Regions from separate parts of the Streptomyces sp. NPDC088746 genome, predicted to be linked through region 1. Evidence: riboswitches for the same ligand, from Rfam matches in the RefSeq annotation. Region 1 holds a riboswitch; each other region holds the start of a gene.
What was found. A riboswitch is a leader RNA that binds a small molecule or an ion and turns the genes downstream of it on or off. The one in region 1 is predicted to bind thiamine pyrophosphate.

Region 1 (9,429 bases):
GCCGGTCTCGTCGTGGAGGGTGACGGCTTCCGCGGCTCGCGGTGAGCTCGCGGCCGGCGCACCGGAGCCGGCCGCCGCGTGCCGGCGGCCGGTCCGCGGGTCAGTAGCGGTACTGCTCGTTCTGGCCGGTGTCGTATCCGTTGCCGTACGGAGCGGGCTGGACGGGTGCCTCGGGCGGCAGCGGGGGGTACTGGTCGCTCTCGCGCTGCTGCGGGACCCAGACGCCGCCCGGCGGGGTGTCGGTGTACTGCCCGGCGTACGGGTCCGCGGGCTGCTGCCCGGCGCCGTAGGAGGGGTCGTAGCCGCTGTCGTACGCCGCGTACTGCCCGGTGCCCGTGGTGGTGCCCGTGCCGGTGTAGGGGTCGGAGTACGCGGCGTAGCCCGCCTGGTCCGTCCCGTAGTCGTACTGGCTCGCGTAGGAGCCCTGGTCCTGGTGGGTGTCCTGGCCCCCGTAGCCGTCCTGCCCGCCGTAGAGGTCCTGGCCGGCCGGCTGGCCGTAGCCGTTGTACGGGTCGTAGCCGGCGTGCTGGGGCTGCGGTTCGCCGTGCTGGTCCTGGCCGTCGCGGCCCGCGGGGGCGGGGTCGGTGTAGATGCCGTACTGCCCGGTGTCGTCCGGCAGCGGCTCCGGCGCGTAGACCGCGGCGGGGGCTGCCTCCGTCTGCCGGTCGTCTCCCCCGTACTCCAGGCCGGAGACCTCGAGCGTGGGCTTCTGGGCCCCCGGGCCGCCCGCTCCGCGCCGGCGGCGGCTCTCACCCGGGCTGCCGCCGATGGCCCATCCCGTCGAGAAGCCGCGCCTGAAGGAGAGCGTCACATACGTCTGGCCCGTCGCGAAGGCGATCGCTCCGAGGGCGATCACCGGCACGGAGGCGATGAGGACACCGAGGACCACACCGAGGAAGCCGGCGAAGGCGAGCAGCCGCCAGCGCAGGCGTGCCTTGTACTGCAGGAGCACCTCGCCCAGCAGCCACAACGCCACTATGCCGAATGCGATGTAGAGGACCGTCCAGCCCACGCCCGCCCCCTCCTACGGCCACCGCCCCGGTCGGTGGCGGGTACGGCCGGTCAGGACTGCTTGTGCAGTCCGAGATTCTCGTAGATCTCGAGTGTCGCCGTCGAGTTGTTGAGCGTGATGAAGTGCAGCCCCGGGACACCCTCGGAGAGCAGTTTCGCGCAGAACTCCGTGGCGAACTCGATGCCAATGGAGCGTACAGCCGCCGGGTCGTCCTTCGCGGCGAGGATGCGCTCTTTCAGCGAGGAAGGCAGGGACGCGTTGCTGAGCTGCGCGAATCTCTCCAGTTGTTTGACGCTGGTGAGCGGCATCACCTCGGGGATGACCGGGGTGTCGCAACCCGCGGCGACCACGCGGTCACGCATCTGGAGATAGCTCTCCGGGTGGAAGAACATCTGGGTGATCGCGTAGTCGGCACCGGCGCGGCACTTGTCCACGAAATGACCGATGTCGGTGTCCCAGTCGGCGGATCGCGGGTGCATCTCGGGAAAGGCCGCGACGCCGACGCAGAAATCACCGGCTTCCTTGATCAGCCGGACGAGATCCGCCGCGTACCGCACGCCCTGCGGGTGCTCGACCCACTCGCCCATCGGGTCGCCGGGCGGGTCTCCGCGCACCGCGAGGATGTTGCGGATGCCGGCGTCGGCGTACTGCCCGACCATGTTGCGCAGCTCGGCCACGGAGTGGTCGACGGCGGTGAGGTGGGCGACGGGCGTGAGCGTGGAGTCCGCGGCGATCTGCTGGGTCGCCCGGACCGTCCCGGCACGGGTCGAACCGCCGGCCCCGTACGTCACGGAGACGAAACTCGGTCCCACCGCCTCGACCCGGCGCAGGGCGTTCCAGAGGTTCCGTTCGCCCTTCTCCGTCTTGGGCGCCCAGAACTCGAACGAGAACGACGTCTCGCCGGTCGCGAGCAGCTCACGCACGGTGCGCGCGTGATCTGTCCGGGTGGAAGGTGTACCAAGGGCCATACTGGGAGGTTAACCAGGGCCCGGCGGTACCCCAACCAGAGCGAGCGAATTGCCCGGAATGAGGCGGGTTTTGTCCACCCTTCGGACAGCCGCTCCGACCGGGTGGGAGGCCGCCGGGTTCAGAGGGCGTGTGCCCGGACGCGGCGCGCGAGCGATGCCGCCGCCTCGGCCGGGTCCGCCGCCTCGGTGATCGCCCGCACGACGACGACGCGGCGGGCGCCGGCGTCCAGCACCTCGTCCAGATTGCCGGCGTCGATCCCGCCGATGGCGAACCACGGCCGTGTCGTGCCGAGCGAGGCGGCGTAGCGCACCAGGCCGAGGCCCGGGGCGTGCCGGCCGGGCTTGGTCGGGGTGGGCCAGCAGGGGCCCGTGCAGAAGTAGTCGACGCCGGCCTCGGCGACGGCGGCGTCGACCTCGGCCTCGGCGTGGGTGGAGCGGCCGATCACCACGTCGTCGCCGATGACGGCGCGGGCGGCAGGCAGCGGCAGATCGCCCTGGCCGAGGTGGAGCACGTCGGAGCCGATGGCGTGGGCGACATCGGCCCGGTCGTTCACCGCGAGGAGGGCCCCGTGGCGCTTGCAGGCGTCGGCGAACACCGCGAGGTGGTCGAGCTCCTCGGCCGCCTCCATGCCCTTGTCCCGCAACTGCACGATGTCCACGCCGCCGGCCAGCACGGCGTCGAGGAACTCGGGGAGGTCCCCCTGCCGCTTGCGGGCGTCCGTGCACAGATAGAGCCGGGCGCCGGAAAGCTGGTCGCGAGGCGTGGACATGAAGATTTCCCCCGTCGGTACGTCGTTGGATCACTGAGGCGGCGACAACTCACCGTACGTCGATGGATCGCCGTGCCGGCAGGCCGGTCACGGCGGAGTGCGGGCCGTGATGTGCCACGGCCCGCACTCCGCCCACGGTCCTCCGGTCAGACGGCGAGCGCCTGGGCCCGGCGCTTCACCTCCGTACCGCGATTCTCGCTCAGGGCCTGCGCGGGCGTGCCGGGCAGGGTCGGGTCGGGGGTGAAGAGCCAGTCCAGCATCTCTTCGTCGTTGTAGCCGTCGTCCCTCAGGAGCGTCAGGGTCCCTACGAGACCCTTGACCACCTTGTCGCCGTCGATGAAGGCGGCAGGCACCTGGAGCGCCCGGTTCTCACCACGTCGTACGGCGATCAGCTGGCCTTCCTTGACCAGCTGCCGTACGCGCGTCACCTCGACATCGAGCATTTCCGCGATGTCGGGAAGGTGGAGCCATGCGGGGACGAGAGCATCGATCTTTGCGTCAATCTCGGTCACAGGGACAAGCGTGCCATCCCGGACCGGCAGTCGGTAGCCGGGCCGGGCGTACGAGGCCGTGCCTACCCCTGGAGCACCGTCGATTTCAGCGGGACGGAGGAGTCGGCGGCCCGCTCCGGGTCGATCCGCGCCCCCGCCTCGACGAGCTTGCGCCCCTGCGCCAGGTCACGGGGCCTGCTGACGGCCAGCACGGCGACCAGGATCCCCTGCCGCAGCCAGCAGACCGTCCAGGTCGGGTCACCGGGGTCGCCCCGCCACAGCAGCGTGTCGGAGCCCGCGTGGTGGCCGGCGTACTGCACGAAGCGGCCGAACTGCTCGGACCAGAAGTAGGGCACCGGGTCGTACGTCCTGACCGCACCGTCCGCGAGGGCGGCGGCAACCGTCCTCGGGCCCTGGAGGGCGTTGTCCCAGTGGTGGACCAGCAGCCGCTCCCCGTAGCGGGCGGACGGGAAGGAGGCGCAGTCGCCCACGGCGTAGACATCGGGCAGCGACGTGCGGAGCGAGCTGTCCGCGGTGACCGAGCCGTCGGGGCCGAGGCCGATGCCCGAGCCCGCGAGCCATGCGGTTGCGGGCCTGGCACCGATGCCGACGACCACCGCTCCGGCGGGGAGCACCCGGCCGTCCGCGAGGTGGACGGCGCCCTGTTCGACACGTGCGACGCGGGCGCCGGTGAGGAGTTCGGCTCCGCTCTCGGCGTACCAGGCGGCCATCGGCTCGGCGACCTCGGCGGGCATCGTGCCCGCGAGGGGACGGCCGGCGGCCTCCACGACGGTGACCGCGCACCCGGCGGCGCGGGCCGCCGTGGCGAACTCGGCGCCGATCCAGCCCGCGCCGACGACGACCACGTCGTGCTGCCGCTCCAGGACGGGCCGCAGCCGTGCCGCGTCGTCGAGGGTGCGCAGCAGATGGACGCCCGGTACACCCTCGGCGCCGGGCAGTGCGACGGGTTCCGCTCCGGTGGCGAGGACCAGGACGTCGTAGGCGACGGGCCCCTCCGGGGTGTCCAGTTCGTGCGCCCCGGCACGGAGTCCGGCCACGTCGAGCCCCAGGCGCAGAGTGATGTCCAGGGCCTCGAAGTCGACGTCGAAGGCCGAGTCCTCCGCCTTGCCGAGGAGGACCGCCTTGGACAGGGGCGGCCTGTCGTACGGCTGGTGGGGTTCGGCGCCGATCAGGGTGACGGGGCCGGTGAAGCCCTGTTCCCGCAGGGCCACGGCCGTCTGCACTCCGGCCATGCCGGCGCCCACGATCACGACTCCGCTCGGCCGCTGTCCCGCTGCCGGGTCCTGTGTCTGCTCGCTCACCTGTCCACCCTAGGGCCTCCCGTCCGGATCACGCCGGGCTCGTGGGACCTGGCCGGCGACCGCGGGAGCACGGGTCCGCCGGGCGAACGGGCCACGGGTACCGGTCCCTTACCGGCTGCGAGGGGCGGGGTCTAGGCTGGCGACCGTAAGGCACTCGCGGGAGTCCGGGCGTACCGGGCTGAGAGGGAGGCTGGCCGGCCTCCGACCGTACGAACCTGATCCGGGTCATGCCGGCGAAGGGAGGGGCTGGACGCCCATGCGTATCTCCGCAGACAGTTCCGACGTCCTGGTCGTCGGAGGCGGCATCATCGGGCTGGTGACCGCCTGGCGGTCGGCCCAGCACGGCCTGCGCACCACACTGGCCGATCCCGCGCCGGGCGGCGGCGCCGCCCAGGTCGCGGCCGGGATGCTCGCCGCCGTCACCGAACTCCACTACGGCGAGCAGACGCTGCTCGGCCTCAACGTGGCTTCCGCCGCGCGCTATCCGGCGTTCGTGGCCGAGCTGGAGGAGGCGAGCGGGCAGGAGACCGGCTTCCGCGCCTGCGGCACCCTGTCCGTCGCCCTGGACTCCGACGACCGGGCGCATCTGCGGGAGCTGCACGCTCTGCAGCAGCGTTCAGGCCTGGAGTCCGAGTGGCTGAGCGGCCGCGAGTGCCGCCGCCTGGAACCGATGCTCGCCCCCGGCGTGCGCGGCGGGCTTCGCGTCGACGGCGACCACCAGGTGGATCCCAGGCGGCTGGCCTCGGCCCTGGTCACCGCGTGCGAGCGGGCGGGTGTGGTCTTCCGCCGTGCCTGGGTCCAGCGGCTCTCCGTCACGGGCGGCCGCGCGACGGGAGCGGTCCTGGCGGACGGCACCGAGCTCGCGGCCGGACAGGTGGTGCTCGCCGGCGGCAGCCTCAGCGGCCGGCTGCAGGGCGTTCCCGAGGCGGTCCTGCCGCCGGTGCGCCCGGTCAAGGGCCAGGTGCTGCGGCTGACCGTGCCTCCCGCCTACGCTCCCTTCCTCAGCCGGACGGTGCGGGCGGTCGTGCGCGGCAGCCAGGTCTATCTGGTCCCCCGTGCCAACGGTGAGCTGGTGGTCGGCGCGACCACGGAGGAGATGGGCTGGGACACGACGGTGACCGCGGGCGGGGTGTACGAGCTGCTGCGGGACGCCCATGAGCTGATGCCCGGCATCACGGAGCTGCCGCTGACCGAGACCCGGGCCGGTCTGCGGCCCGCCTCGCCGGACAACGCGCCGCTGCTGGGGCCCACGGCACTGCCCGGACTGCATCTCGCCACCGGGCACCACCGCAACGGGGTGCTGCTGACTCCCGTCACCGGCGATGTGATGGCCCATGTGCTGACCACCGGCGAGCTGCCCGAGCTGGGCCGCCCCTTCGCGCCGCGCCGCTTCGCCGCGGTCCCCCCGGAGAGCTCACCGGCCTCCTCCCCCGAAGAAACCGCCCCCGCGCCGCAGGAGCAGCCCGTATGACACAGCCCGCGCCCTCCGCCGTCCCGGGTTCCGAGCCCGAGGCCGGTTCCGTGCCCTTTTCCGAGTCCGGGCCCGTTTCCGGGTCCATGCCCGTTCCCGGGTCCCTCTCCGTTCCCGGGTCCGTTTCCGTGTCCGTCAACGGGGAAGGCCGCACCGTGCCCGCCGGCACCGCGCTGGACACGTTGGTCGCGGCGCTGACCACAGCGCCCTCCGGGGTCGCCGCCGCGGTGAACGAGGCCGTCGTCCCCCGCGGTCAGTGGTCCGCCACCACGCTCGCCGACGGCGACCGCGTCGAGGTCCTCACCGCGGTCCAGGGAGGCTGACCATGTCCGACGATCTCTTCACGCTCGGTTCCACCGCGTTCTCGTCCCGGCTGATCATGGGGACGGGCGGGGCGCCCAGCCTCGACGTACTGGAACGCTCCCTGATCGCTTCGGGCACCGAGCTGACCACCGTGGCGATGCGTCGGCTCGACCCGACCGTGCAGGGCTCGGTGCTCTCCGTCCTGGAACGCCTCTCCATCCAGGTCCTGCCGAACACCGCGGGCTGTTTCACCGCGGGCGAGGCCGTGCTGACGGCCAGGCTGGCCAGGGAGGCGCTGGGCACCGACTGGATCAAGCTGGAGGTCGTGGCCGACGAGCGGACCCTCCTGCCCGACCCGATCGAGCTGCTGGACGCCGCCGAGATCCTGGTCGACGACGGCTTCACGGTCCTGCCGTACACCAATGACGACCCGGTTCTGGCCCGCAAGCTCCAGGACGTGGGGTGCGCGGCGATCATGCCGCTCGGCTCCCCCATCGGTTCCGGGCTCGGCATCCGCAACCCCCACAACTTCCAGCTCATCGTCGAGCAGGCCGCGGTCCCGGTGATCCTGGACGCCGGCGCCGGGACGGCCTCGGACGCGGCGCTGGCGATGGAGCTCGGCTGTGCCGCTGTGATGCTCGCCTCGGCGGTGACCCGGGCGCAGGAGCCCGAGCTGATGGCGGCGGCGATGCGGCACGCGGTGGACGGCGGACGCCTGGCGTACCGGGCGGGACGCATCCCACGGCGCCATTTCGCGGAGGCGTCCTCACCGTCACAGGGCCGCGCGGTGCTGGATCCGGAGCGCCCGGCCTTCTGAGGGCCGTGCACCGGCGGGGGTCTCCCCGTCACAGCACGCGCATGCCCCTGTCACGGCTCGGCACCGGAACGTCCCCCGGGAGGCCAGGCCCATCCGTGGTGTCCGTGGCAGCTCGTAGACTCGCCCCGTGGACACGACCCTCCAGGACCCCCTAGTCGGGCAGCTGCTCGACGGCCGCTATCGCATCGATGCGCGCATCGCCGTCGGCGGTATGGCCACGGTCTACCGGGCCGTGGACACCCGGCTCGACCGGGTGCTCGCCCTCAAGGTGATGCACCCGGCGCTGGCGACCGACGCGGCGTTCGTCGAGCGCTTCATCCGCGAGGCCAAGTCCGTCGCCCGGCTCGCCCACCCCAATGTGGTGGCCGTGTTCGACCAGGGCGCCCAGGGCGCGTACGTGTATCTGGCGATGGAGTACGTCTCGGGGTGCACCCTGCGTGACGTCCTGCGCGAGCGCGGGGCGTTGCAGCCCCGGGCGGCGCTGGACATCCTCGAACCGGTGCTGGCCGCCCTCGGCGCCGCGCACCGGGCGGGCTTCGTCCACCGCGACATGAAGCCGGAGAACGTCCTCATCGGGGACGACGGCCGGGTGAAGGTCGCCGACTTCGGTCTCGTGCGCGCGGTGGGAACCGCCACGGACACCACCGGCTCACTCCTGGGCACGGTCTCGTACCTCGCTCCGGAGCAGATCGAGCAGGGCACGGCCGACACCCGGTCCGATGTGTACGCCTGCGGTGTGGTGCTCTACGAGATGCTGACCGGCGACAAGCCCCATGGCGGTGACACCGCCGCCCAGGTCCTCTACCGGCATCTGAACCAGGACGTCCCGGCACCGTCCGGCGCCGTTCCGGACCTGGCCGCCGGGCTGGACGAGCTGGTGGCCGCCGCGACGGCGCGCAACCCCGACGTCCGTCCGTCCGACGCGGTGGCCCTGCTCGCGCGGTCCCGTGAGATACGGGCGGCTCTCACCGAGGAGCAGCTCGACGCGATGCCTCCGCAGGCCGTCACGGAGGAGCACGACGGCGCCGAGGACCGTACGAGCGTGATCCCCAGGGTGATCCCGGCCGGCCAGGGCACCGCGCACCACACCAGCCGGCTGGAGATGCCCCCGGCATCGCCCCGGGAGCCCGGGCGCGGGCGGCGGCCCTTCGCCGGCCGCGGCCGGCGCGGGACGCTCGCGGTGCTCGTCGCCGTCCTCCTGGTGCTGGGGGCCGGCGTGGGCGTCTGGTACATCAACTCGGGGCAGTTCACCCGGGTCCCGTCCCTCTTGGGCCAGACCCAGAGCGCTGCGGAGAAGCGGCTCGCGGACGAGGGCCTCGACCTGAAGGGCGTCGAGCGCTCCTACAGCGACACGGTGAAGCGCGGGACGGTGATCAGCAGCGATCCGGGCTCCGGTGAGCGCATCCGGGGCAACGACGCGGTGAGACTGGTGATCTCGCGCGGCCCGGAGATCGTGAAGGTCCCCGATGTCGAGGCGCTCGCCCTCGCCGAGGCCCGGCGTGAGCTGAAGAAGGCGGGGCTCGCACCCGGAATGGCGACCCGGGAGTTCAGCGAGGAGATCGACCGGGGCAAGGTCATCCGTACGGATCCGCGGGCCGGTACCGAGCGCCATGCCGACTCGGCGGTCGCCCTGGTCGTCAGCAAGGGCAGCCCGGTCGACGTGCCCGACGTCTCCGGGCTCTCCGTCGAGGACGCCACGGCCGCTCTGGACGAGGCGGGTCTCGAGGCGAAGGTCCTGAGCGACCGGGTCAACTCACCCGAGGCCGCGGGCGAGATCGCCCGGCAGTCGCCCGGGAGCGGCGCGGAGGCCGCCGAGGGCGACACGGTGGAGCTGACGGTCTCCAAGGGCCCGCGCATGCTCCAGGTCCCCGATGTCACGGGGAAGGACGTCGACGAGGCACGGAGCACACTGGAGGAGGCGGGGTTCGAGGTCAAGGTCGACCGCCCGTTCCTCTCGTTCAGCGACACGGTCGGCAGCCAGTCGGTCGAGGGCGGCGAGAAGGCCGCGGAAGGTTCCACGATCACCATCAGGACCAAGGCCCTGTAGACCCACGAGGACTGGCAGCACATGCGCAACCCCATCGGCGGTCACGTCCCCGTGGCCGGCGGACTCGCCAAGGTCGGCCTCGGCTACGCGCGGGAGCTGGCGGCGGAGACCGTGCAGGTCTTCGTCGCCAATCCGCGCGGCTGGGCGACACCGCGGGGGAACCCGGCACAGGACGAGCTGTTCCGCTCGGAGTGCGCCGCCGGGCGGATTCCCGCGTACGTCCATGCC
Region 2 (9,429 bases), on a different contig from region 1:
TCCCCGAGCCGCAGCCAGACGAAGTTCGCCTGCGACTCCGGCACGGTCCAGCCCTGCCGCACGAGCCCCTCGTACACCCGGGAACGCTCGCCCACCAGCGATCCGACCCTGCCCAGCAGCTCGTCCTCGGCGCGCAGCGAGGCGACAGCGGCGTCCTGGGCGACCTGGCTGACACCGAACGGGACGGCCGTCTTGCGCAGCGCCGCCGCCACGGGTTCGTGTGCCACCGCGAAACCGACCCGCAGACCGGCGAGACCGTACGCCTTGGAGAAGGTGCGGAGCACCGCGACGTTGGGCCGGTCCCGGTAGATCTCGATCCCGTCCGGCACATCGGCGTCCCGGATGAACTCCTTGTACGCCTCGTCGAGCACGACCAGGACGTCGTCCGGGACACGGTCGAGGAACCGCTCCAGCTCCGCCCGGCGCACCACCGTGCCGGTCGGGTTGTTCGGATTGCAGACGAAGATCATTCGCGTCCGGTCGGTGACCGCGCCGGCCATCGCGTCGAGATCGTGCACCTCACCGTCGGTCAGCGGGACCTTGACCGACGTCGCGCCGCTGACCTGCGTGATGATCGGGTAGGCCTCGAACGAGCGCCAGGCGTAGATGACCTCGTCCCCCGGCCCGGAAGTGGCCTGGAGCAGCTGCTGAGCGACACCGACCGAGCCCGTGCCGGTGGCCAGGTGGGAGACCGGCACACCGAATCTGTCGGCCAGCTCGTTCATCAGGCCGGTGCAGGCCATGTCCGGATACCTGTTGAAGTCCGCGGCCGCGGCGAGCACCGACTCCATCACACCGGGCAACGGGGGGTACGGGTTCTCGTTGGAGGACAGCTTGAAGGCAACCGGCCCCTCCGCGGACGCCGGCTTGCCCGGTACATACGCAGGGACGCCGTCCAGCTCGGCGCGCAGCTTCGGGCTCGTCTCGCTCACCGCAGGTCCTCCTCGACCGTCCGTACACATCAATACTGCTCACCTTATGAGGATTGGGCACCTGTGCGAATGGCCAGGCTCCGAAATCGCCCTCCCGGACGGGAATCGCCCGCCTTGCGCCGCTCCGGCGGACCCCGGGAGGGGGGAGCGCCGCGCGTCTCGCCGCACGCCGGTCGCTCACTCCGTGGCGCGCATCCCTCGAACAGGTGAGTTGAGACCTCTTCGAGACATGGACCATTCAGCAGGTTCCTGCGCACCGATGCATGACACGTCGACACAGAAACCGTCAACGCCCTTGTTTTGCAAGGCATTTACGTCTTAATGATCATGCAGAAACGTGCCTGTCAACGTATGCATATGCGACCGGCCTGACCCGGCTCCGGAGCCCTACTATCGGCTCGCCATGACAGCAGCAGGGAAGCACCAGGTGAGCCGGACAGAGACGCCCCGGCGCAGCGGCCGGCAAGGACGGGCGGGGATCCGGGATGTAGCCGCAGCGGCCGGCGTCTCCATCACGACCGTGTCCGACGCCCTCAACGGCAAGGGCAGGCTCCCGGACGCCACCCGTCGCCATGTCCGCGAGGTCGCCGAACGGCTGGGCTACCGCCCGTCAGCGGCTGCCCGAACCCTCCGTACCGGCAAGTCGGGGCTCATCGGCCTGACCGTGACCACGTACGGGGATGAACCTTTCACCTTCACCGAATTCGCGTACTTCGCGGAGATGGCGAGAGCCGCCACATCGGCCGCGCTCGCCCGCGGCTACGCCCTCGTGATCCTCCCCGCCACCTCGCGCCACGACGTGTGGTCCAACGTCGCGCTCGACGGCACGGTCGTCATCGACCCCTCCGACCAGGACCCGGTGGTCACCGAACTCGTGCGCCAGGGGCTTCCCGTCGTCTCCGACGGCCGCCCCGCGGGCACGCTCCCGGTCACCGCCTGGGTCGACAACGACCACCGGGCGGCCGTCCTCGACCTCCTGGACCACCTCGCGGCCGCGGGAGCCCGCCGCATCGGGCTGCTGACCGGCACCACCACCGACACGTACACCCGACTCTCCACCACCGCCTATCTGCACTGGTGCGAGCGGGTCGGCCAGGATCCGGTCTACGAGTCCTACCCGGCCCACGACCCCTGCGCCGGCGCCGTCGCGGCGGACCGCCTCCTCGCCCGGCCCGACCGCCCCGACGCCGTCTACGGGCTCTTCGACCCCAACGGCACCGATCTGCTGGCCGCCGCGCGCCGCTACGGCCTGCGGGTCCCCGAGGACCTCCTGCTGGTCTGCTGCAGCGAATCCACGGTGTACGCGTCCACCGAGCCCCCCATCACCACGCTCTCGCTGAAGCCCCGCAGGATCGGTACGGCCGTCGTCCAGCTCCTCATCGACGCCATCGAAGGGGTCGAGCACGACGGCCCGGTGGAGCAGGTGATACCGACGGAACTCATCGTCCGGACGTCCTCACAACGGCGTCCGCCGCGCACCACCGTCAGCCCTCCGCGATCACCCGCCGGGGACTGAACGGATTAATCCGGACCAAACGGCCGATGAACCGGATGCTCGCGCGGATTCAACACCCCTGGTGCGTCACACAGCACGATCCGCATTCCTATGATGGGCGCACGACACCGCGGACCACCTCTACCAGGCAGGGCCCGTCAGGTGTACGGAGGCGCGACGGTGGTGGAGGGGTCGATGACTCAGGGGGCCGGTCAGGAACCCGTGGTGCGGACAGCGACGTTGCGTGACTTCCGCGTACCGCCGTATGCGCAGGTGCCCATGCCCGCGCCCTTGCCGCACCCCGGCAACGCCGTGGTGGGCGACGAACCGCCGGAGGGGTACACCCCCACCGAGCGCGATCTTCCCGTGATCAACCGTGGCGACACCGTGCGGATGGAGACCGTGGCGGAGGCCCGGCCCGCCGCCGACTCCGGCCGCGGTCCGCTGTACGTCGTCGGAGACGTCCACGGCTACCTGGACGAGCTCCTGGCCGCCCTGCGCGAGCAGGGCCTCGTCGACGCCGACGGCCGGTGGGCGGCCGGCAACGCCAGGCTCTGGTTCCTCGGCGACTTCACCGACCGCGGTCCGGACGGCATCGGCGTCATCGATCTCGTCATGCGCCTCTCCGCGGAGGCCGCGGCCGCCGGCGGGTACTGCAAGGCGCTCATGGGCAACCACGAACTGCTGCTGCTCGGTGCGAAGAGGTTCGGCGACACCCCGGTGAACTCCGGCGCCGGAACGGCGACCTTCCAGGCCGCCTGGCTGCTCAACGGCGGCCAGAAGACGGACATGGAACGGCTCCAGGACGTCCACCTCCAGTGGATGTCCCGGCTCGACGCGGTGGTCGAGGAGGACGGGCATCTGCTGATGCACTCCGACACGACCGCCTACCTCGACTACGGCTCCACCATCGAGGACGTCAACGACACGGTGCACGCCATTCTCACGCGGAACGACGCCGATGAGTGCTGGGACCTCTTCCGCAAACTCACCAAGCGGTTCGCCTTCCGCGACGAGGGCGGCGCCCAGGCCGTTCGCGAACTGATGTCGACGTACGGCGGGCAGCGCGTCGTCCATGGCCACAGCCCCATTCCGTATCTCCTCGGAGAGGTCGGAACGGAGGAGGGCGAGGACGTGGCACGGCCCGTGGTGGACGGCCCGCACGTCTACGCGGAAGGGCTCGCCATCGCCATGGACGGCGGGGTGACCATGGCCGGAAAGCTGTTGGTCGTCCAACTTCCCCTGCATGACTGACGGTCGTCGGGGAAGACGCATGACGACCCGACACCGTCAGCCGCTGGGCCAATTTCCGGAAACACCCTGTCACCCCGTGCCGTAGGCGCTCTACCATCGGCGTACCAGTCGCAGGCTCTCCTCCGTTTCCGCCCGATCGCCCGGCCCGTACGGTCGGTCAGGCCTTACGGAGCATCGGGGGATGCACATGAAAAGCGCTCCGCACCTGCTGGCCGAGGACCGCCCCGAGTACGAGCGGATCCTTGCCGACGCGCTGCGTCATGCTCACGAACGACCGGATCTGGACGGAATCGGCGACCGTCTCAACACGGAACAGCTGCGGACGATGGCGCTCAACGCCACGCCTCTGATCACCGCGGCGGCGGCCACCGAGTACGACCACTACGTGAAGGTCCGCGGCGAGCTGCGCGGCCCCGGCGACCCGGACGACCAGGCGTCCGTCCTCATCCCCGCCACGGAAGAGGCCGACCCCACGGGCGCCGGCACCCTCGCGATGATCGCCGTGCTGGCACCGGTCCTCGCGGGTACGGCCGCGCTCATATTCCTGGCCGTCGGCTACCCGCTGAAGGCGCTCAGTCCCGCCCCGGCCTTCGCCGGGACCATGGTCGCCGCCGGGTGGTTCTTCGCCGCCGTCGCCGCCGCGGCCATCCTCGTCGCCGCGGTGGGTCTCCTCGTCACCGCCCTGCGCAACGGCGCCACCGCGCTGCCGGCCGTGGACGAGGAGGAGGAACTCCCCGAGGACGTGGCGCGTGCCCGGGAGGCGTGGCGCCACGCGCTGCTGGAACGCGGAATCCTGCCCTTCCTCCGGGACGCACTGGCCGATCCGACCGCGGGGCCCGCCTCGCGCACACCGCACCGCTCGGCCAACCGGATCCCGAAGATCGGCTACAGCAGGCCGGACTTCTCCGGGCCGGAGGACGGCCCCTCGGCCGGCCCGCGCCCCACGTTCACCAGCCCCGACTTCACCAGCCCCGACTACGGCGGCCCGGAGCACCAGCCGGAGTGATCCGGCGGGACCCGGCACGGCAGAGGCCGGAACGGCGTGCTGCCGCTCCGGCCTCTTCAGACATCACGCCCGGTGAGGAGCTCAGATCCCCTGCGGGGCGAGCTTCGGGTTCGGGCCGTACTCGTTCACCTCGCGCACACCCTCGAGGCACATGAAGACGAGCAGGATGATGCCGCCCACGAGCGGGACGAACGAGATCAGGATCCACCAGCCGGAGCGGCCGGTGTCGTGCAGGCGGCGCACGACCACGGCTATCGTCGGGATGATCACGGCCAGCAGGTAGATGATGTAAGGAATCTGCGAGTCGATGGCCAGGCCGAGCAGGCTCAGGACGACCGCGATGATGAAGTTGAAGAGTACGAACATCCAGTACTCCTTGCGGCGCGCACGCCCGCCGAAGCCCGCGTAGTTCTTGAGTACAGCCAGGTACCAGTTCACTGTGCTTCCCTCCCCTGGCGCCCCCGTTCGGGACGCACACCAATTTCGGCCAAGCACAGCGGAAGGTAAAGCACAGATAAGGAAACGGTCAACTGCGTTCGGGCTGCCGCGGAAACTTACATCGACCTGCTGCACAGCCGTGTCCATACTGACGCCGAAAGTTCCTCGAGGGTGCGACAGGACGGTCCTGAACGGCCTGAACCAGCCATTGTGGGAACGCTTCATGCTCTATCGCCGCAATCTGACGATCAGACAAACGCCTGTTCCTGCACGGCCCTACTCCGTACGTCGGTCCGGTCCGGGAAAATCCGATGGCCCCTCGGCTCGGCCGCGTGACAGCCTTCGGGGTCATGGATGCGGACATCTGGAACACCCGGGTAGCGCAGAGCTACGACGAGTCCTCCGCCCACATGTACACACCCGAAGTCCTGGTCCCCACGGTCGACTTCCTCGAGCGCCGCGCGGGCCACGGTGCCGCGCTGGAGTTCGCCGTCGGGACGGGGCGGGTCGCGCTTCCGCTGAGTGCGCGGGGGGTCCGTGTGGCGGGAATCGAGAAGTCCGGGCCGATGGCACGTGAGCTCGGCAGGAAGCGCGGTGCCGACGGCATCACCGTGACCGCCGGAGACATGAGCACCGCCCGGGGCTCCGGGCACGTTCAGCCTGGTCTACGTCGTCTACAACGCCCTCACCTGCCTGCTCTCCCAGCGCGAGCAGGTCGCGTGCTTCCGCAACGCCGCGGAGCATCTGACACCGGGCGGCCGCTTCGTGGCCGAGGTCTTCATCCCCGAACTGCAGCGTCTGCCACCGGGCGAGACCTCCCGGCCGATCCACGTAGGCGAGCGGCACGTCGGCTTCGACACGTACGACCTGGTGGAGCAGCAGGTGGTCTCGCACCACTACTCGATCGCCGACGGCCGGGTCTCCACGTTCCTCTCGCCCCACCGCTACGTCTGGCCCGCCGAACTCGACCTGATGGCCGAGCTCGCGGGTCTGGAGCCGTCCGAGCGGTGGGCCGACTGGACCGAGGCGCCGTTCACGGCGTCCAGCAGGTCGCACGTCTCCGTGTGGAGGAAGCCGCCCACGCCGTGAGAACCGGACGGCCGGCAGGCGGTGCGCCACCGGACCGTGGCGGGGCTCCACGGGCCCCCGCCACGGTCAGCAGCTCAGTCCGCCAGCGGCAGGTACACGCGGTTGCCGCTCGCCGCGAACTCCCTGGACTTCTCCGCCATCCCCGCCTCGATCACGGCCTGGTCGTCGCCGTGCTCCCGCCGGATGTCGTGCGAGATCTTCATCGAGCAGAACTTCGGCCCGCACATCGAGCAGAAGTGGGCCGTCTTCGCCGGCTCGGCCGGCAGCGTCTCGTCGTGGAACTCCCTCGCGGTGTCGGGGTCGAGCGCCAGGTTGAACTGGTCCTCCCAGCGGAACTCGAACCGGGCGTCCGACAGGGCGTCGTCCCACTCCTGCGCCCCGGGGTGCCCCTTGGCCAGGTCCGCCGCATGAGCGGCGATCTTGTACGTGATGACACCGGTCTTCACGTCGTCACGGTTCGGCAGCCCCAGGTGCTCCTTGGGCGTGACGTAACAGAGCATCGCCGTCCCCCACCAGGCGATCATCGCCGCGCCGATGCCCGAGGTGATGTGGTCGTACGCCGGTGCGACGTCCGTGGTGAGGGGGCCCAGCGTGTAGAAGGGCGCCTCCTCGCAGATCTCCTGCTGGAGGTCGATGTTCTCCTTGATCTTGTGCATGGGGACGTGCCCCGGGCCCTCGATCATGGTCTGTACGCCGAACCGCTTGGCGACGGTGTTGAGCTCACCGAGCGTCCGGAGTTCGGCGAACTGGGCCTCGTCGTTGGCGTCGGCGATGGAGCCGGGACGCAGCCCGTCACCGAGCGAGTACGTCACGTCGTACGCCGCGAGGATCTCGCAGAGCTCCTCGAAGTGCTCGTACAGGAACGACTCCTTGTGGTGTGCCAGGCACCATGCGGCCATGATGGAACCGCCGCGCGAGACGATCCCGGTCTTGCGTCGGGCCGTCAGCGGGACGTACGGCAGCCGCACGCCGGCGTGCACCGTCATGTAGTCGACGCCCTGCTCCGCCTGCTCGACGACGGTGTCCTTGTAGATCTCCCACGTCAGCTCCTCGGCCCGGCCGTCGACCTTCTCGAGTGCCTGGTAGAGCGGGACGGTGCCGATCGGCACGGGGGAGTTGCGCAGGACCCACTCGCGGGTGGTGTGGATGTTGCGGCCGGTGGAGAGGTCCATGACCGTGTCGGCGCCCCACTTGGTGGCCCAGGTCATCTTGTCCACCTCCTCCTCGATCGAGGAGGTGACCGCGGAGTTGCCGATGTTGGCGTTGACCTTCACCAGGAAGCGCTTGCCGATGATCATCGGCTCGATCTCCGGGTGGTTGACGTTGGCCGGCAGGACCGCCCGGCCCGCCGCGATCTCCTCGCGCACGACCTCGGGTCCGACGTTCTCCCGGATCGCGACGTACTCCATCTCCGGGGTGATCTCGCCCCGGCGGGCGTACGCGAGCTGTGTCACGGGCCGGCCGTCGCGGCTGCGGCGGGGCTGGCGCGGGCGGCCGGGGAAGACCGCGTCCAGGTTGCGCAGACCGCCCCTCGGCGAGGTGTGCTTCAGCCCGTCGTCCTCGGGACGCGCGGGCCGTCCCGCGTACTCCTCGGTGTCCCCCCGGGCGATGATCCAGTTCTCCCGGAGAGGGGCGAGCCCCCGGCGCACGTCGGTGTCTGTGGTGGGGTCGGTGTACGGCCCGGACGTGTCGTACAGCGTCACGTCCTTGCCGTTGGTGAGGTGCACCTGACGGACCGGCACCCGGAGATCCGGGCGTGAGCCCTGGACGTAACCCTTGTGCCAGCCGATGGACTTCCCGGCCTCTTCGCCCTCCGCGTTCTGGGCGTTCTGTTTCGAGGCAGGCGTGCGTGCGTCCGCTGTGGTCATGAGACCTACTCCCTACGCCGGCATTACCCGGTAACAGGTTCGGCGGTCGGCGCAGCGTGTCCCGTACGGATATACGGAGGTCAGCGCCCTCTCAGCCCGGTGCTCCGAGCTCCCGCGTGTACAAATGTGCCTCCACGCTAACCTCCGCTCTGGCGTGCTGGCCAGAGGGCCTCCCCTGTTCTTGGGATGATCGCAGGGTGACGTCCCCCGGAAGCGCCCCCGAACCCCACGGCCCCGCAGCAGGCAGCACCCAGAGTCATGCGCACGGCCACACCCACAGCCACGGGCCTGCCGCACCCGTGTCCAAGCATCTGCGCAAGGTCATCGCGGCCGTGCTCATCCCCTTCGCCACCGCGGTCCTGGTCGGCCTCGTGGCCTTCTGGCCGGGCGGGGCGCCCGCCCATGAGCGCACGGGGGTCGGCTTCGACCGTCAGACCCAGGACGGGCAGGTCACCAAGGTCGTGGCGGTCGACTGCGCGGACGTCAACGCCTCGCAGGTACCGCCCACCGGAGACACCTCCACCGCGTCGGGACGCGAAGCCGTCAACGAGCAGTCGGGGGAGTGCAAGAAGGCCACGGTCGAGGTGACCACCGGCAAGGACGAGGGCCGTACGTTCGTCGAGGTCGTACAGCCCGACGCTCCCCGGCAACTGCGCGAGGGCCAAGGGGTGGTCGTCGCGTACGCACCCGACGCACCCCGGGACCTGCAGTACTCGGTGACCGACATCGACCGCTCGTTCCCGATGGCGCTGCTCGCCGGGATCTTCGCCCTCGTGGTGGTCGCGGTGGGCAGGCTGCGCGGTCTGATGGCCCTGATCGCTCTCGCCGTCTCCTTCGCCGTGCTGACCCTGTTCATCCTTCCGGCGATCCTGCAGGGCTCGAACCCCTTGGTGGTCGCGGTGATCGGGGCCAGCGCCATCATGCTGATCGCCCTCTACACCTGCCACGGACTGACGGCCCGCACCTCCGTGGCCGTCATCGGCACACTCATCTCGCTGCTGCTCATCGGGCTGTTGGGCTCGCTCTTCATCGGCTGGGCCAGCCTGTCCGGGAACACGGATGACAACACCGGCCTGATCCACGGCCTGTACCCGGACATCGACATGAGCGGCCTGCTGCTCGCCGGTGTGATCATCGGCTCGCTCGGTGTGCTCGACGACGTGACTGTGACCCAGACGTCGGCGGTCTGGGAGCTGCACCAGGCGGACCCGACGATGGGCGTGCGCCGGCTCTACCGGGCCGGAATCCGGATCGGGCGCGACCACATCGCCTCGGTCGTCAACACGCTCGTCCTCGCGTACGCGGGCGCGGCACTCCCCCTGCTGCTGCTGTTCTCGATCGCACAGA
Region 3 (9,429 bases), on a different contig from region 1:
CGCTGTGGCGGTCGCGCGTACGGATCCGAGCACCCGCCCGCGGCCCGGGCTCTTCGCCGCGGGCCTCGGACCGGCGCGGCTGGCCCTGCTGGCCGCGATCTCGACGGCGGTGTCCACCACGCTGGGCTCGGTGGTGGCGCTGCTCTTCTTCCTGCACCTGCGCGGCGATCTGACCGGCCTGCCGTTCGACGGCGGCGCGGCGGAGTTCCTGGGCGCGGGCACCCCGCTGCCCCTCGCCGCGGCTCTCACGCTGCTGGCCCTCGTGCCGCTGGCCTCGTCGGCGGCCGGCGGGCTCGCGCTGCGCTCCAGGCCGGTCGCTCCGTCCGACGCCCAGGAGGCCGAGGAGGACCTCGCGCCCGCCCCGGTCCCGAAGGGGCTGCCGTGGGGGGTCGCGCTCACCGCGGCCGGCCTCGCGGTCGAGGCGTACGCGAGCCGGGGCTCGGCGGGCAGCCCGTTCCCGCTGCCGGGCCGGCTCGACTCCACCCCGGCCGCCGTGCTCGCGGGCTGGATCCTCACCGCGATCGGGCTGGCCATGGCGGGGCCCGGTCTCACCCATCTCTGCGGGCGGATGCTCCAGGCGGTGCGCCCGGGAGCCGTACGGCTGCTGGCGGGCCGGGTCCTGATGGACGAGGCGTGCCGGATCGGCCGCCCGCTGGGAATCGTCTGCGCGGTGCTGTCCGGGGTGATCGCGGCCTCCGTGCTCTACACCGACGGACCCCGTCCCTTCGGCCCGCTCACCGCGCTCGGCGCCGTACTCGTCATCGGCTGCACCATGGCGACCCTGCTGACGACCGCGCTCGAGGCCAGGCAGGCCCGTGCCCGTACGGCCAGGACCTTGCTGCGGCTCGGCGCCCCGGCCTCCTCGCTCCGCACGGCCGCCGCTCTGCGGGCGCTGGTGCTGCTGGCCGTCTTCGCCCCGCTGACCTGGGCGATCGCGGAGCTTGCGGCACTTCCTCTGACGGAGTGACCGCAGCCGCCGGGGCGGTACGTAGCATGGCGGCGTGGAGAATCCGGACGAGAACACGTACGCACCCGGCGTCGAGATAGAGACGCTCACCGCATTCGACCTGGCGGTCACGGCCGGAACCCTGGCCGGCCACCGCGTCCAGTCCGTCGACCTGACGGACCGGAGCGGCGCACTGCTCGCGACCGGCACCCGGGGCGCGGTCTTCCTCGGCTGCCGCATGGAGCCGCGCGCCGAGGCGAAGGTACGCGCGGACGGGGCCTTCGTGTTCCCGCCGGTGCCCGGCCTCCCCTTCGACCCGTACCGCGGGCTGCTCTACACCCCCGACGCCCTGTACGAGGGCCTGTCGGAGGGCGGTTACTCCGCGACCCCCGACGCGCGGGCGTATGCCTGGTTCCAGCTGACCAAGGCGAACGGCGACGTGTTCGCCTCGATGCTGCGGGCGCTCCACGACGACGCGGTCTCCGACGCGCTGGACGAACACCTCGTCGGAGCCCGGGTGGTGGGCGTGATGGGCGGCCACGCGATGGCCCGCGGTTCGCAGGAGTACCGAGGCGCCGCCCGGCTCGGCAGGGACCTGGCGCGCAGCGGTCTGACCGTGGCGACGGGCGGCGGTCCGGGCGCCATGGAGGCGGCCAACCTCGGGGCGTACGCGGCTCCGCACTCCGACGCCATGCTGGTCAAGGCCTGCGAACTCCTGGCCGCGGCACCGTCGTTCAGCCCTTCGGTCACCGACTGGGCCAGGGCGGCCTTCGCCGTACGGGAGCGCTGGCCCGACGGTGGGTCCTCGGTCGCGATCCCCACGTGGTTCTACGGCCACGAACCGCCGAACGCCTTCGCGGACCACATCGCCAAGTACTTCGCGAACGCGGTGCGCGAGGACGGGCTGCTGGCTCGCTCGACCGCGGGTGTGATCTTCCTGCCGGGAGCCGCCGGGACGGTGCAGGAGATCTTCGACAACGCGACGCCGAACTACTACGAGTCGCGTTCCGCGCCCACGCCGATGGTCCTGGTCGACCGCGCGCACTGGACGGAGAAGCTGCCCGCCTGGCCGCTGCTGAGCGCGCTCGCGGCGGGCCGTGCGATGGAGTCGCGTATCGCGCTCGTCGACACGGTGGAGGAGGCGGCCGGGGCGCTCGCCCGGCTGACGGGCTGACCCGCTCCGGGGGGCTTTACCGGCGGCGAGCCGCGGGCGCGCTCCTGTCCTGGTGATCCTGACGTGCGAGCGGGGTCCGGTGGTCGCACGCCGGGAGAACCACCGGCGCCGGAGGGCGTGAGCGCCGGGCCCGGGCGCCCTACGCCTCCGGGGCCTCCGGGTCCTCCGGGTCCTCCGGGTCCTCCGGGGGAAGGACCACCGTCTCCGCCGGGTCGAAGGTCACGCCCACGGTGGCCCCCTCCTCGGGGGTGTCCCGTAGAGCGCACTCCGCCTCCAGGGGCGGCCCGTCGTCGGGGCGCAGGATGACGGTGACGTGGTGGCCGCGGAAGGTGCGTACGCCCACCGTGCAGCGCAGGCCTTCCTTGGAGTCGCCTATCCGGACGCCGCCCGGCCGCACGAGCAGTTCGCACTCGCCCTGCGGCGAGTCCTCGGGCACCGGGACCTTGCCCCAGACGGTGTCGGCGGCCGTGCCCGTGACCGTGGCGTGCACCACGTTGTCGAAACCGAGGAAGCGGGCGACGAACGCCGACGCGGGCTGCTGCCAGACCTCCAGCGGGGTGCCCGCCTGGGCGATCCGGCCGTCCCGCATGACCACGACCCGGTCGGCGAGCGCGAAGGCCTCGCCCTGGTCGTGGGTGACGGCGAGCACCGTCGTGCCCAGCCGGCCGAAGAGGGTGCGCAGTTCGACGACGAGCCGTTCGCGCAGGCTCCGGTCCAGCTGGCCCAGCGGTTCGTCCAGCATCAGCAGCTTCGGGCGGGGCGCCAGGGCCCGGGCGAGTGCCACCCGCTGCTGTTCGCCTCCGGACAGGGCGGCGACGGCCCGCCGCCCGGCTCCGGGCAGGCCGACCAGGTCCAGGAGTTCACCGGTCCTGCGGTCGCGCTCCGGGCGGGTGACACCGTGCATCCGCAGGCCGAACGCGACGTTGGCGCCGACGTCCCGGTGCGGGAAGAGCTGGTGGTCCTGGAACATCAGGCCGAGCCCGCGGCGGTGCACCGGCAGCCGTGCCTGGTCCGCGCCGTCCAGGAACACCCGCCCGCCGTCGAGGGGCTGGAGCCCGGCCACGGCCCGCAGCAGCGTCGACTTGCCGCTGCCGCTCGGGCCCAGCACGCAGACGATCTCGTGGTCCGCGACCTCCAGGTCCACCGCGTCCAGCGCGGTCCTCTTCCCGAACCGGACGGTGGCCGACTCCACTGTCAGCATCTCTAGAACTCCCCGGATCGGTCGGTACGGATACGTTCGAGCAGGAGCAGCGACACCGCGCAGACCAGCATCAGAATCGTGCTGAGGGCCATCGCCTGGCCGTAGTTGAGCTCACCCGAGCGCCCCAGCAGTCTGGCGACGGCGACCGGCAGGGTGGGGTTGTCGGGGCGCGCGATGAACACGGTCGCACCGAACTCACCGAGCGACACGGCGAAGGCGAAGCCTGCGGCCACCAGCACCGCCCGCCGCACCAGCGGCAGGTCGACCTCCCGCCAGGCCCGCAGCGGTGACGCGCCGAGCACCGCCGCGGCCTCCCGCAGCCGGTCGTCCACCGCGCGCAGGACGGGCAGCATGGTCCGTACGACGAAGGGGACGCCCACCAGCGCCTGGGCGAGCGGCACGAGGATCCAGGACGTACGCAGATCCAGCGGCGGCTTGTCGAGCGTGATCAGGAAGCCGAACCCGACGGTGACGGCGGACACTCCGAGCGGCAGCATCAGCAGGGCGTCGAAGCCGCGCACCAGCCGGCCGGCGCGCCGCGTCAGGGCGGCGGCCGCGAGGCCGCCGACGACGAGGGCGATGAGGGTCGCGACCAGTGCGTAACGCAGGGAGTTCCCGATGGCGTCGAGCGGCGGGACCAGGAAGGTGGAGCCGCTCGCGTCGGCCGACTGCAACGCGCGGTAGAAGCCGAGGCCGTGGCCGCCCGAGCTGTCCAGGGAGCGTTCCACCAGTACGCCGAGCGGCACCACGATCAGCAGCAGGACGGTCAGCAGTACCCCGCCGAGCAGCGCCCACTGCCCTGCTCCGTGCGGGCGGCGGGAGGTCTGGGTTGGATCGACGAGCTTCAGCGCGGTCTCCCGGCGCCGCACGGTCCACGCGTGGACGGCGAGGATCCCGCCGACCGCGGCGAACTGCACCAGGGTCAGCACGGCGGCCGTCGGCAGGTCGAGCAGTTGGGCGGTCTGCCGGTAGATCTCCACCTCCAGCGTGGAGTAGGCCGGACCGCCGAGGATCTGGACGACGCCGAAGGAGGTGAAGGTGAAGAGGAAGACCATCAGAGCCGCCGCGGCCACGGCCGGGGCGAGCGCGGGCAGGGTCACACGCCGCCAGGCGGCGAGGCGGCCGGCCCCGAGCACCCGGGCGGCCTCCTCCTGACGGGGGTCGAGCTGGGACCACAGGCCGCCGACGGTCCGTACGACGACCGCGTAGTTGAAGAACACATGGGCGAGCAGGATCGCCCACACGGTCGTGTCGAGGCGGACCCCCCATAGTTCGTCGAGGAACCCGCCGCGCCCCAGCAGCGCCAGGAACGCCGTGCCCACGACGACGGTCGGCAGGACGAACGGCACGGTCACGACGGCACGCAGCAGCTGCTTCCCGGGGAAGTCGAAGCGGGCGAAGACGTAGGCGCCGGGCAGTGCGATCAGCAGGGTGAGCGCGGTCGAGGCGAGCGCCTGCCAGGTCGTGAACCAGAGGACGTCGAGGATGTCCGCCCGGCTCAGTACCGCGCCGATCCGGCCGAACTGCCAGTCTCCGTCCGTCTTCAGGCCCCGGCCGACGATGGCGACGACCGGGTAGGCGAAGAACAGCGCGAAGAACGCGACGGGCACGGCCATGAGACCGAGCCGCACCGCGTTCCCCCTCCACGGGGACCGCGCGACTACTTCACGACGAGCGAGGACCACGACTGGACCCACTGCTCACGGTTCTTGGCGATCTTCTCCGGGGCGACGGTCGCAGGCTTGTCGACGGTGGCCCCGAACTTCGTGAAGAGCTCCGGCAGCTTCGCGTCCTTCACCACCGGGTTCACGAACATGTTCAGCGGCATGTCCTCCTGGAACCGCTTGCTGATCAGGAAGTCCAGGAGCGCCTTGCCACCCGCCTCGTTCTTCGCACCGTCCAGCAGTCCGGCGAACTCGATCTGCCGGAAGCAGGTGCCGGCGGCGACGCCGGTCGGGGCCTCGCTGGGCCGCGGATCGGCGTACAGCACCTCGACGGGCGGGCTGGAGGCGTACGAGACGACGAGCGGCCGGTCGGCCTTGGCCTTCTTGCCGCCCGCGGAGCCGGAGAACTCCTCGTTGTAGGCCTGCTCCCAGCCGTCGACGACCTTGACGCCGTTGCTCTTCAGCTTCTTCCAGTAGTCCTGGTAGCCGCTCTCGCCCTGACTGGCGACGGTACCGAGGAGGAAGCCGAGGCCGGGGGACGAGGTCGCGGCGTTCTCGGTGACGAGGAGGTTCTTGTACGCGGGCTTCAGCAGGTCGTCGAAGGAGTTCGGCGGGTCGAGCTTCTTGTCGGCGAAGTACTTCTTGTCGTAGTTGACGCAGATGTCGCCGGTGTCGATGGGCGTGACCCGGTGCTTGTCCGCGTCGAGCTGGGTGTCGGCCGCGACACGGTCCAGGCCCTTCGCCTCGTACGGCGTGAACAGGCCGTTGTCCAGAGCACGGGAGAGCAGGGTGTTGTCGGCGCCGAAGAACACGTCGCCGCGCGGGGAGCCCTTGGTCAGGATCTCCTGGTTGAGCGCTGCCCCGGCGTCACCGCTCTTCAGCACCTTGACCTTGTAACCGGTCTCCTTGGTGAACGCCTTCAGGACGGCGTCCGAGGCGTTGAACGAGTCGTGGCTGACGAGGGTGACGGTCTTCGAACCGGCTCCGGTGTCCCCGGAAGACTTGTCGTCGGAGCCCCCGCAGCCCGCGAGCGCGGTGACGCCGAGCGCGGCGGCGAGCGCGGTCGCCGCGTACTTCGTCGTGGTGTTCATGGTGATGTCCTCCTGGAGGTGACCAGGAAGAGACGCGGCCCTGCCCGCTCGGCGAGCGGGCAGGGCGCAACAGCTTGAGTAAGGTCCGAACTTCCTACCCGGAATGACCCGGGCGAGGTTCAGAGGGTCTGCGGCCGACCTGTCCTCGGTGCCGCACTCTCAGCGCTGTGGCGCTCCCCTGTCGGAATATGAAGTTGATTTCCCGGCCAGGCTACACCGGCCGGATCACGCCGGACCGGCCGGATCACGCCGGACCGGCCGGATCACGCCGGACCGGCCGGATCACGCCGGACCGGCCGGATCCCGCCCGTGCGCGGGACCGCCTCAGCGCTCGGACGCCGCCAGCTGCCCGCAGGCGCCGTCGATCTCCTGACCGCGGGTGTCCCGGACGGTGACCGGCACCCCGTGGGCGGCGATCGCCTCGACGAACGCCTTCTCGTCCTCGGGTCGCGAGGCGGTCCACTTGGACCCCGGCGTCGGGTTGAGCGGGATGAGGTTGACGTGCACCCGCTTGCCCTTGAGCAGCCGGCCCAGCCGGTCGCCCCGCCAGGCCTGGTCGTTGATGTCGCGGATGAGCGCGTACTCGATGGAGATGCGGCGTCCCGACTTCTCCGCGTACTCCCACGCGGCGTCCAGGACCTCAGCGACCTTCCAGCGGGTGTTCACGGGGACGAGGGTGTCGCGCAGCTCGTCGTCCGGCGCGTGCAGCGAGACCGCGAGGCGGCACTTGAAGCCCTCGTCGGCGAAGCGGAGCATCGCCGGCACCAGACCCACCGTGGACACGGTGATCCCGCGCTGCGACAGCCCGAGGCCGTCCGGCTCCGGGTCGGTCAGCCGGCGGATCGCGCCCACCACACGCTTGTAGTTGGCCAGCGGCTCGCCCATGCCCATGAAGACGATGTTGGACAGCCGCGCAGGCCCGCCCGGGACCTCCCCGTCGCGCAGGGCCCGCATGCCGTCCACGATCTGGTGCACGATCTCGGCGGTCGACAGATTGCGGTCGAGCCCCGCCTGCCCGGTGGCGCAGAACGGGCAGTTCATCCCGCAGCCGGCCTGTGACGAGATGCACATGGTCACCCGGTCCGGGTAGCGCATGAGGACGGACTCGACGAGCGTGCCGTCGTGCAGCTTCCAGAGCGTCTTGCGGGTGGTGTCGTCATCGCAGCTGATGTGGCGCATCACCGACATCAGGTCGGGGAACATCGCCTCGGCGAGCTTCTCCCGCGACGCGGCCGGGATGTTGGTCCACTCCGCCGGGTCGTGCGCGTACCGCGTGAAGTAGTGCTGCGACAGCTGCTTGGCACGGAAGGGCTTCTCGCCGGTCGCGGCGACTGCTTCCTTGCGCTCGTCGGGGGTGAGGTCGGCGAGGTGCCGCGGCGGCCGCTTGGCTCCACGGGGCGCGACGAAAGTGAGTTCTCCGGGCTTAGGCATGGTTCTTCCAGTGTCGCAGACACGCCGAGGTACTCATGGCCGCCGGAGGACGTGCGGTACGCCGGGGGCCGGCACGGCCCGCGTCAGCCGTGGTCCTGCAGGGCGGACCTCATGTGACGGTGGTGCTCCAGAGCACGGCGGCGCATCCAGAAGACCCAGGAGCAGAACACGGCCACCCCGACGACGAAGATCAGCGGGAGGGCCAATGAGCCGGTGACGATTCCGAGCGCGAGCATGCCGGCCGCGATCAGGCCCATGCAGGCCAGCCAGTACGGAAGCCATCGGCCGCCCCGCTCCATCTTGCCCAGCTGCTCGGCGACCAGTTTCTGCATGGTCGCCCGCTTCTCGGGGTCGCTCGGCACCTCGCGGTGCCGGATCTGGCGGTTGAGCTCGGCGATCCCGCGGGGGTCGACGCCGGCCGCACGGCCGCTCCTGCGGCGCTGGGCAGCCATGATGCCGATGACGACGGCGGTGAAGACCGCTGTCTGGATCACCCACCAGCCGAGGTGCCCGTCCCGGCGGAACAGGGCGTTCGCCCCCACGCCGAGGACGAAGATCAGCACCGCTTGCGCGGCGAGACTACGGTCGAGCCAGAGCTTCAACGCACGCACGGCATGTCCTCCCCGGGGCGACGGGACACCCTCTGTCATCCCTCGGGTACCCCGCCCGGCCCGGTCCACCGCCGCCACCTGAGCGGCCGGCCCGCACGGGTCATGGATCCGCTCTGCGGGAGTGCGCGCGCCTCGGTCCGGGCCCCGTCAGCGGCCCGGCTGCGGGAGCCTGACCACCGCGGTGGTGGTACGGGTGTCGCTCGCCGTGCACGCGGGTGTCCCGCACGGAGTGCGGGCACACGACGCCCCGGCTCCGCAGGACCGGCTGGAAGCTTCCCCGACGTCGTTGAGAACGCACGGACGGGGCCCGTCGTCCGGTGGACGGCGGGCCCCGCTGAAGAGCTACTCAGGAAGTCGGCGCTCCGCTCAGCCGGAGCCGACGAACAGCACCAGCAGCAGCCATACGACCGGGGCGCTCGGCAGCAGCGAGTCGAGCCGGTCCATGATGCCGCCGTGACCGGGCAGCAGCGTGCCCATGTCCTTGATCCCCAGGTCCCGCTTGATCATGGACTCGCCGAGGTCCCCCAGCGTGGCGCTGGCGGCGACGGCGAGGCCCATCAGCAGTCCCTGCCACCAGCTCCCGCCGTCGATGAGGAACTCCATGCACAGGGCGCCGGCCACCATCGCGAAGGCGACCGCGCCGAACAGGCCCTCGCGGGTCTTCCCGGGGCTGATACGGGGAGCCAGCTTGTGCGTGCCGAAGCGCCAGCCGACGGCGTACGCGCCGGTGTCACTGACCACGGTCAGCAGGAGGAAGGTCAGCACACGCCAGGCACCGTCGTCCGCGGTGAGCATCATCGCGACGAACGTCGCCAGGAACGGCACGTAGAACACCGCGAAGACGCCCGCAGTGACGTCCTTGAGGTACCCCTCAGGCGGCTCCGTCATCCGCCACACGAGCACCGCGAGGGCGGTGAGCGCCATCGCGACCCAGGCGCCCTCCGCCTCCCGCACATAGCCGGCGACCACCATCGCGGCGCCGCCGACGGCGAGCGGCACGAGCGGGGCGTTGATGCCCTTGCGCTCCTTGAGGCGGGACGTGAGCTCCCAGAGACCGACCACCACCGCCAGCACGACCACGCCGACGAAGACCGCCTTGACGATGAACAGGGAGCCGATGACGAGGGCACCGAGACCGACACCGACACCTATGGCGGCGCGCAGATCACGCCCCGCCCGCTTCTTGGGCGGCGGCGGGGACGGCAGCGGGGTGGACATGGGCTCCTGCGGCTTCTCGTCACGGAACAGGGGGCCGCTGACGCGCGCGGCGTCCCCGTTCCGGTCGTCGCGGTCGTCAGCGTCTCTACCTGC

Region 2: linked by a shared signal. The riboswitch ahead of thiC (phosphomethylpyrimidine synthase ThiC) and the one ahead of thiO (glycine oxidase ThiO) in region 1 are both predicted to bind thiamine pyrophosphate.
Region 3: linked by a shared signal. The riboswitch ahead of ACIP63_RS13990 (thiamine ABC transporter substrate binding subunit) and the one ahead of thiO (glycine oxidase ThiO) in region 1 are both predicted to bind thiamine pyrophosphate.

Annotation. Positions count from the first base shown of each region.
Region 1 is NZ_JBIVLA010000001.1:389,108-398,536, forward strand. Features, by position in the region: gene ACIP63_RS01775 (phytoene desaturase family protein) at 1-45, shown strand, start outside; gene ACIP63_RS01780 (hypothetical protein) at 101-1,012, opposite strand; gene metF (methylenetetrahydrofolate reductase [NAD(P)H]) at 1,063-1,980, opposite strand; gene thiE (thiamine phosphate synthase) at 2,100-2,750, opposite strand; gene ACIP63_RS01795 (Rv2175c family DNA-binding protein) at 2,897-3,262, opposite strand; gene ACIP63_RS01800 (NAD(P)/FAD-dependent oxidoreductase) at 3,325-4,563, opposite strand; TPP riboswitch at 4,710-4,822, shown strand; gene thiO (glycine oxidase ThiO) at 4,820-6,034, shown strand; gene thiS (sulfur carrier protein ThiS) at 6,121-6,357, shown strand; gene ACIP63_RS01815 (thiazole synthase) at 6,360-7,154, shown strand; gene pknB (Stk1 family PASTA domain-containing Ser/Thr kinase) at 7,282-9,201, shown strand; gene ACIP63_RS01825 (deoxyribonuclease IV) at 9,223-9,429, shown strand, end outside.
Region 2 is NZ_JBIVLA010000010.1:92,790-102,218, reverse strand. Features, by position in the region: gene hisC (histidinol-phosphate transaminase) at 1-932, opposite strand, end outside; gene ACIP63_RS33385 (LacI family DNA-binding transcriptional regulator) at 1,336-2,448, shown strand; gene ACIP63_RS33380 (metallophosphoesterase) at 2,623-3,681, shown strand; gene ACIP63_RS33375 (hypothetical protein) at 3,863-4,687, shown strand; gene ACIP63_RS33370 (DUF805 domain-containing protein) at 4,769-5,125, opposite strand; partial or broken gene ACIP63_RS33365 (class I SAM-dependent methyltransferase) at 5,476-6,214, shown strand; gene thiC (phosphomethylpyrimidine synthase ThiC) at 6,289-8,082, opposite strand; TPP riboswitch at 8,075-8,208, opposite strand; gene ACIP63_RS33355 (YibE/F family protein) at 8,280-9,429, shown strand, end outside.
Region 3 is NZ_JBIVLA010000002.1:1,409,519-1,418,947, reverse strand. Features, by position in the region: gene ACIP63_RS14010 (hypothetical protein) at 1-967, shown strand, start outside; gene ACIP63_RS14005 (LOG family protein) at 1,002-2,120, shown strand; gene ACIP63_RS14000 (ABC transporter ATP-binding protein) at 2,260-3,321, opposite strand; gene ACIP63_RS13995 (ABC transporter permease) at 3,324-4,937, opposite strand; gene ACIP63_RS13990 (thiamine ABC transporter substrate binding subunit) at 4,982-6,076, opposite strand; TPP riboswitch at 6,150-6,266, opposite strand; gene rlmN (23S rRNA (adenine(2503)-C(2))-methyltransferase RlmN) at 6,401-7,507, opposite strand; gene ACIP63_RS13980 (hypothetical protein) at 7,591-8,118, opposite strand; gene ACIP63_RS13975 (phosphatidate cytidylyltransferase) at 8,485-9,429, opposite strand, start outside.